DNA from 2 places in the Streptomyces sp. NPDC090127 genome. Region 1 is predicted to be linked to the other one. Evidence: riboswitches for the same ligand, from Rfam matches in the RefSeq annotation. Region 1 holds a riboswitch; the other holds the start of a gene.
The links. A riboswitch is a leader RNA that binds a small molecule or an ion and turns the genes downstream of it on or off. The one in region 1 is predicted to bind ZMP and ZTP.
Positions count from the first base shown of each region.

Region 2: it holds a riboswitch for ZMP and ZTP, as region 1 does, so the genes downstream of both, ACIPPS_RS06785 (bifunctional 5,10-methylenetetrahydrofolate dehydrogenase/5,10-methenyltetrahydrofolate cyclohydrolase) here and glyA (serine hydroxymethyltransferase) in region 1, are expected to answer to the same signal.

Region 1 is NZ_JBIVDE010000001.1:1,046,462-1,049,856, forward strand. It holds gene trpS (tryptophan--tRNA ligase) at 1-101, opposite strand, end outside; gene glyA (serine hydroxymethyltransferase) at 304-1,656, opposite strand; ZMP/ZTP riboswitch at 1,740-1,830, opposite strand; gene rocD (ornithine--oxo-acid transaminase) at 1,938-3,143, shown strand; gene ACIPPS_RS04660 (glutathionylspermidine synthase family protein) at 3,336-3,395, opposite strand, start outside.
Region 2 is NZ_JBIVDE010000002.1:226,166-229,560, reverse strand. It holds gene ACIPPS_RS06795 (flavin-containing monooxygenase) at 1-1,442, shown strand, start outside; gene ACIPPS_RS06790 (hotdog domain-containing protein) at 1,439-1,819, shown strand; ZMP/ZTP riboswitch at 1,892-1,997, shown strand; gene ACIPPS_RS06785 (bifunctional 5,10-methylenetetrahydrofolate dehydrogenase/5,10-methenyltetrahydrofolate cyclohydrolase) at 2,027-2,881, shown strand; gene ACIPPS_RS06780 (hypothetical protein) at 3,024-3,395, shown strand, end outside.

The DNA of each region.
Region 1 (3,395 bases):
AGCGCGACCCACTGACGGACGGCACCGAGGTAGTTGCCGAGGTGGAACGAGCCTGCGGTGGGCTGGATTCCGGAGAGCACGCGAGGACTGTCAGAGGCCATGCTCCACATTCTCTCAGGTGCGGGAGGCGATCCGTGCGGGCACCTTGCGGCGCCACTGCTGGCCATCCCCGTGTGCCCACCCGTCCCGCCCAGCGGGACGATCGCCCACACGGTGGGGGGCGGGCCGGGTCGGGTCGGCACGGCGGGGGGCCTCCGCCCACGCGAGGGCCCTGGGGGCGACGGTCGCGGGGCACGGCGTGGGTCAGGTCGGGAGGCCTGGGGCCGGGTACGCGGTCATCAGCGCCGCCACCTCCGCGCGGATCCCCCGCAACGCCTCCTCGTCGCCCGAGCCCGCCGCCGCCACACCCCGGTCGATCCACTCGGCGACCTGGGCCATGCGCGCCGTGCCGAGGCCCCGGGAGGTGAGGGAAGGGGTGCCGATGCGGAGGCCGGAGGGGTCGAAGGGCTTCCGGGGGTCGTAGGGGACGGTGTTGTGGTTGACGACGATCCCCGCACGGTCGAGGGCCTTGGCCGCGATCTTGCCGGGGACCTCCTTGCGCGTGAGGTCCATCAGGATCAGGTGGTTGTCGGTACCGCCGGAGACCAGGTCGAAGCCGCGGTCGAGGAGCGCCTCGGCGAGGGCCTTGGCGTTGGCGACGACCGCGTGGGCGTAGGCGCGGAAGGACGGCCGGGACGCCTCGCGCAGGGCGACGGCGATGCCGGCGGTGGTCTGGTTGTGCGGGCCGCCCTGGAGCCCGGGGAAGACCGCCTTGTCGAGGGCCTTGGCGTGCCGCTCCCGGCACATCAGCATCGCGCCGCGCGGGCCGCGCAGGGTCTTGTGGGTGGTCGTCGAGATGACGTCGGCGTACGGCACCGGGGAGGGATGGGCGCCGCCCGCGATCAGGCCGGCGATGTGGGCGATGTCGGCGACGAGGACGGCCCCGGCCTCGCGGGCGATCTCCGCGAAGGCGCCGAAGTCGATCGTGCGGGGCAGCGCGGTGCCCCCGCAGAAGATCACCTTCGGGCGCTCCTTGAGAGCGAGCTCGCGGACCTCGTCGAAGTCGATGAGCCCGGTGTCCCGGCGTACGCCGTACTGCACGCCCCGGAACCACCGGCCGGTCGCGGAGACGCCCCAGCCGTGGGTGAGGTGGCCGCCCATCGGCAGCGCCATGCCCATCACGGTGTCGCCGGGTTCGGCGAAGGCGAGGTGGACGGCGAGGTTCGCGGGGGAACCGGAGTAGGGCTGGACGTTGGCGTGCTCGACGCCGAAGACCGCCTTGGCGCGCTCGACGGCGAGGGTCTCGACCTGGTCGATGTTCTGCTGGCCCTCGTAGTACCGGCGGCCGGGGTAGCCCTCGCTGTACTTGTTCTGCAGGACCGTGCCGGAGGCCTCCAGGAGGGCCTCGGAGACGTAGTTCTCGCTGGGGATCAGGCGCAGGGTCTCGGCCTGCAACCGCTCCTCGGCGCCGACGAGCGCGGCGAGTTCGGGGTCGGCGGCGGCGAGGGCGGGGTGGCGGTGGTCGGGGGCGAGCGGGTGGGGCGTGGCGTGCGTCGTGGCGTGGGGCGTCGCGTGCGTCGTGGCGTGGGGCGTGGCGTGCGTCGTGGCAGGGGTCATCGCGTCGGTCACGGCGTTCCTCCGGGCGTTGCGGCGGATCCCGGGGCACTGCGAAGGACGCGGCACCACACGGGACGGGGTCCTTGTGGTGCCCAGGCGGGCGGCACCGCGTGTGGTCTGCCGCGCACGGGTCCCCCGGGGTCGATTCCCCGTACGCCAGTCGCCGTGCGTGTTCTCAGACTAGCTGGCGCGCCGACGCAGAGGTTTCCTCGTCCGGCATCCGAGCGACGATAGGAAAGGGAGCCACACACGCCCCACCCCGCAGGACGAACGGAGATCCCGTGTCGAGTACGCAAGACGCGATCGCTTCCGCGGAGGCGCACAGCGCGCACAACTACCACCCCCTGCCCGTCGTCGTCGCCTCGGCCGACGGGGCCTGGATGACCGACGTCGAGGGGCGCCGTTATCTCGACATGCTCGCCGGGTACTCGGCGCTCAACTTCGGGCACGGCAACCGTCGCCTGATCGATGCCGCCCGGGCGCAGCTGGAGCGGGTGACGCTCACGTCGAGGGCGTTCCACCACGACCGCTTCGCGGAGTTCTGCTCGCGGCTCGCGGAGCTGTGCGGCAAGGACATGGTCCTGCCGATGAACACGGGCGCCGAGGCGATCGAGACGGCGGTGAAGACCGCCCGGAAGTGGGGGTACGAGGTCAAGGGCGTCCCGGACGGGCACGCGAAGATCGTCGTCGCGGCGAACAACTTCCACGGCCGGACGACGACGATCGTCAGCTTCTCCACGGACCACGAGGCCCGCGACCACTACGGCCCGTACACGCCGGGCTTCGAGATCGTCCCGTACGGCGATCTGACGGCGATGGAGGCCGCGGTCACCGCCCACACGGTGGCGGTGCTGATCGAGCCGATCCAGGGCGAGGCCGGGGTCCTCGTCCCGCCGACCGGGTATCTGCGCGGGGTGCGGGAGTTGACCCGCGAGCGGAACGTGCTGTTCATCGCGGACGAGATCCAGTCGGGCCTCGGCCGGACCGGGCGGACGTTCGCGTGCGAGCACGAGGGCGTGGTGCCGGACGTGTACGTCCTCGGCAAGGCGCTGGGCGGCGGTGTCGTACCGGTCTCGGCGGTGGTGGCGGACCGGGACGTGCTGGGGGTGTTCCGGCCGGGTGAGCACGGCTCGACGTTCGGCGGGAACCCGCTGGCGTGCGCGGTGGCCCTGGAGGTGGTCGCGATGCTGCGGACGGGCGAGTACCAGCAGCGTGCGGCGGAGCTGGGCGAGCACCTGCACGCGGAGCTCGGGCTGCTGGTGGGCGGGGGCGCGGTGGAGGCGGTGCGCGGACGTGGCCTGTGGGCCGGGGTGGACATCGCGCCGTCGCGGGGCACGGGCCGGGAGATCTCGGAGAAGCTGATGGAGCGGGGGGTGCTGGTGAAGGACACCCACGGCTCCACGATCCGGATCGCGCCGCCGCTGGTGATCAGCAAGGAGGACCTGGACTGGGGCCTGGATCAGCTGCGTTCGGTGCTCTCGGCCTGAGGCCCACGTCCTTGGAGGGGGCCGGGCCGTCCGGGAGGAGGGCGGTCCGGCGGGCCCCGCGGGGCTCGGGCCCTGCGACGAGACGTCGGAGCAGGACCTGACGCTCGCCCTGGCCGCCGCCGAGGCGGGCGGCCCGAAGCCCGCGCCGCTCAGGGAGTACGTGGCCGAGCAGCCGGCGGCGCGGGGCAGGGCTCAGAGGATGACGTGCGGCAGGAAGCGGGCGTACTCGTCCGTGATCAGGCCCGCCGACTC
Region 2 (3,395 bases), on a different contig from region 1:
TTCTGCAGGAGTGGACGTGGAGCGAGCGCTTCGCACCGCAGGCCGAGATCCTCAGCTATATCCGTCACGTCGCGGACCGCTTCGACCTGCGCCGGCACTTCACCTTCGGCACCCGTGTGACGTCCGCGACCTGGCTCCCGGAGGAGCGGCTCTGGGAGGTGGCCCTCGACTCCGGTGAGACCCGGCGGGGCCGCCACCTGCTCGCCGCCTCGGGCGGCCTGTCGACACCCAAGGACTTCGACGTGCCGGGCCTGGAGAATTTCACCGGGACCACGGTCTCGACGAGCCGGTGGAACATTCCGCTGAGCGATCTCGCGGGCAAGCGAGTCGCCGTGATCGGCACCGGGTCGTCCGCGGTCCAGTGCATTCCGCTCATCGCCGAGGTCGCCGAGCATCTCACCGTGTTCCAGCGCACGCCCAACTATGTCTTTCCGGCCCGCAACGCCCCGCTGTCGGCGGAGTACGTCGATGAGATCAAGAGGAGCTACGCGGCGATCCGCGAGGAGTGCCGGCACTCGCTCGGCGGCATCCCGGACCGCATCCCGGACGCCGCCGCGTTCGACGTCTCCGACGAGGAGCGGCGCGAGCGCTACGAGCGGGCCTATGTGCGCAGCGGATTCAACGGTGTCGGCGGCGAGTTCTCCGATCTGCTGACCGATGCGAGGGCCAACGAGACCGCGGCGGAGTTCGTGCGCGGGAAGATCCGCCAGATGGTCCAGGACCCCAAGACCGCCGCAGTCCTCGAGCCCCGCTTTCACCCGCTCGGCGCCAAGCGCAGCTGTTTCGGCACCGACTACTACGAGACCTTCAACCGTCCCAACGTCTCGGTGGTCTCCCTGCGTGACGAACCGATCGACACCATGACGAGCGACAGCATCGTCACGAGGGCCGGCTCCTACGAGATTGACGCCGTCGTGCTGGCGATCGGGTTCGACGCCTTCACCGGTCCGCTGTTCGCGCTGAACGTCTCCGCCCCGGAGGCGGGCAGGCTGCAGGACGCGTGGAGCGACGGAGTACGGACGTACCTGGGCATCATGACCGCTCGGTTCCCGAACTTCTTCATGATCGCCGGACCGCAGAGTCCCGCGCTCGCGAGCAATGTGGTGGTCACGATCGAGCAGGCCGTCGACTGGATCACCGATCTGATCGGGCACGCGAAGGCCGGGGGCGCCGAGGTCATCGAGCCGACGGCCGAGGCTCAGGACGACTGGGTGAAGATCACCGAGGACACGGTCGACCAGACTCTCTACGCGACCGCCGACTCCTGGTACCGGGGGTCGAACGTGGCCGGCAAGCCGACGACCTTCCTCGGTTACGTGGGTGGAGTCGGCAAGTACCGCCGGATGTGTACCGAACTCGCCAAGCGCGGCTACCCGGGCATCGAGCTGGACGGCGAGACCGTCGCCCGCCGCCTGGGCCGTATCCACGAGGAGATCGCGTGAAGGTCGTGCACCAGCGCTACGTCGCCCACTCCGAGGCGCACTACGCGGGGAACCTGGTCGATGGGGCCTTCGGGCTGAAGCTCTTCGGAGACGCCGGGACCCACTTGGCGATCACCCTCGACGGCCACGAGAGCCTCTTCGCCGGGTATGCGTCGGTCGAGTTCCTGGCCCCGGTCCGTGGCGGCGACGTCGTCGAAGTGGAGGCGCGCCTGGCGTCGAAGGGACGTCGCAGCCGGACCGTCGACTTCGAGCTGCGGATCATCTGCAGGTCCGTCGACGACAGCGGTCGGGCCGAGGTGCTGGCGGAGCCCGTGGTGGCCACTCGGGCGCGAGGGACAGCTGTCCTGCCGGTCGACGCCGCAGCGACGCACCCGTGACCGTCGGGGGCGGTGTCGGTCGGCGCGGGCGGTCCGAGGCGCACCACGACAAGGAGGGCTCACGTAGAGTAGGGCTCGGGCCGTGACTGGCGCTTGAGGTGGATCACCACCGGGGAGCGGCCCACGGAGCCGGCGCACCCGCGCGGTCTCCGAGCTGCCGTGCGCCTGGGCGATCACCCTGTCATCGACGACGCCCAGGAGTGGCCCATGTCCACCAGCACCGCATCTCTCATGGACGGCACCGCCCTCGCCCGCCGTACGGTCGAGGAGACCGCCGCCCGCGCCGCCGAGATCACCCGGCGCACCGGCGTCACGCCCTGCCTCGCCACCGTCCTCGTCGGCGCGGACCCCGCCTCCGTGACGTACGTGAAGATGAAGCAGAACCGCTGCGCGAAGGCCGGAATCAGCTCCCGACACGTCGAGCTGCCCGCCGAGACGACGACCGAGGAACTCGTCGCCGCGATCACCGCGCTCTCCCAGGACCCCGACGTTCACGGCATCCTGCTCCAGCACCCCGTCGGCCCGCACATCGACGAGCGGGCCGCGTTCGAGGCGATCGCTCCGGAGAAGGACGTCGACGGCGTCACCATGGCCTCGTTCGCCGCCATGGGCTTCGGACTGCCCGGCTTCGTCTCCTGCACCCCCGGCGGCATCATGCGGCTGCTCGACGCGTACGACGTCGATCCGCGCGGCAAGCGCGCCGTCGTCGTTGGCCGCTCCGCGATCCTCGGCAAGCCCGCCGGGCTGCTGCTGCTCGGCCGCGACGCCACCGTCACGTACTGCCACTCGCGTACGGCCGAGCTGTCGTCCGTCGTCCGCGAGGCCGACATCCTCGTCGCGGCGGTGGGCAAGCCCCAGTTCATCAAGGGCGAGGACATCAAGCCGGGTGCCGTCGTGATCGACGCCGGTTACAACCCGGGCAACGTCGGCGACGTCGACTTCGAGACCGCCGCCGAGCGTGCCTCCCTCATCACCCCCGTACCGGGAGGTGTCGGCCCGATGACGATCGCCGTGCTCCTCGCGCAGACCGTCGAAGGGGCGGAGCGGCAGCTCGGCCTGTAGCCCCGGAGCCGGTCGCCCCTGGCGCCACGGAGGGTCCGAACGACCCGTACAGGCTGGGCAACTGTCACAGTTCTGTACGGGCCGTGCTTCAACTCGGCCGCGAATCGGTGTCCTTGGGTGATCCCGGGCGACCCTGGTCGCCATGTACCCGCTCTCCGGCAAGAGTTCGCCGCCGTTCGCCCGGTACGTCCTCGTGCCGCTCCTCGCCCTGGTCGCGGCCGGCGCGTTCGTGAGCCGTCAGGAGGCCGACCGCCGGTGGGACGCGACCGTCGACGTCGCACCCGCGGTCGGCGAGCAGCTCACGGCCCACGGGGGAGCGGGTGGCGCCGTCGCCGGTGTTCCGTACCACCGCCTCACGCCGGGGGAGTGCTTCGACATCGACCGCGCCGCACCCGGCACCGTCGTACGGCGCGCCTGCGACCGCCCGCACGACGCCCAGCTCGTCGCCGTGGTCCACCTGACCGGCGAGCACCGTACGGACCTGCGGATACGGGACGCGGCGGCGGCCCTGTGC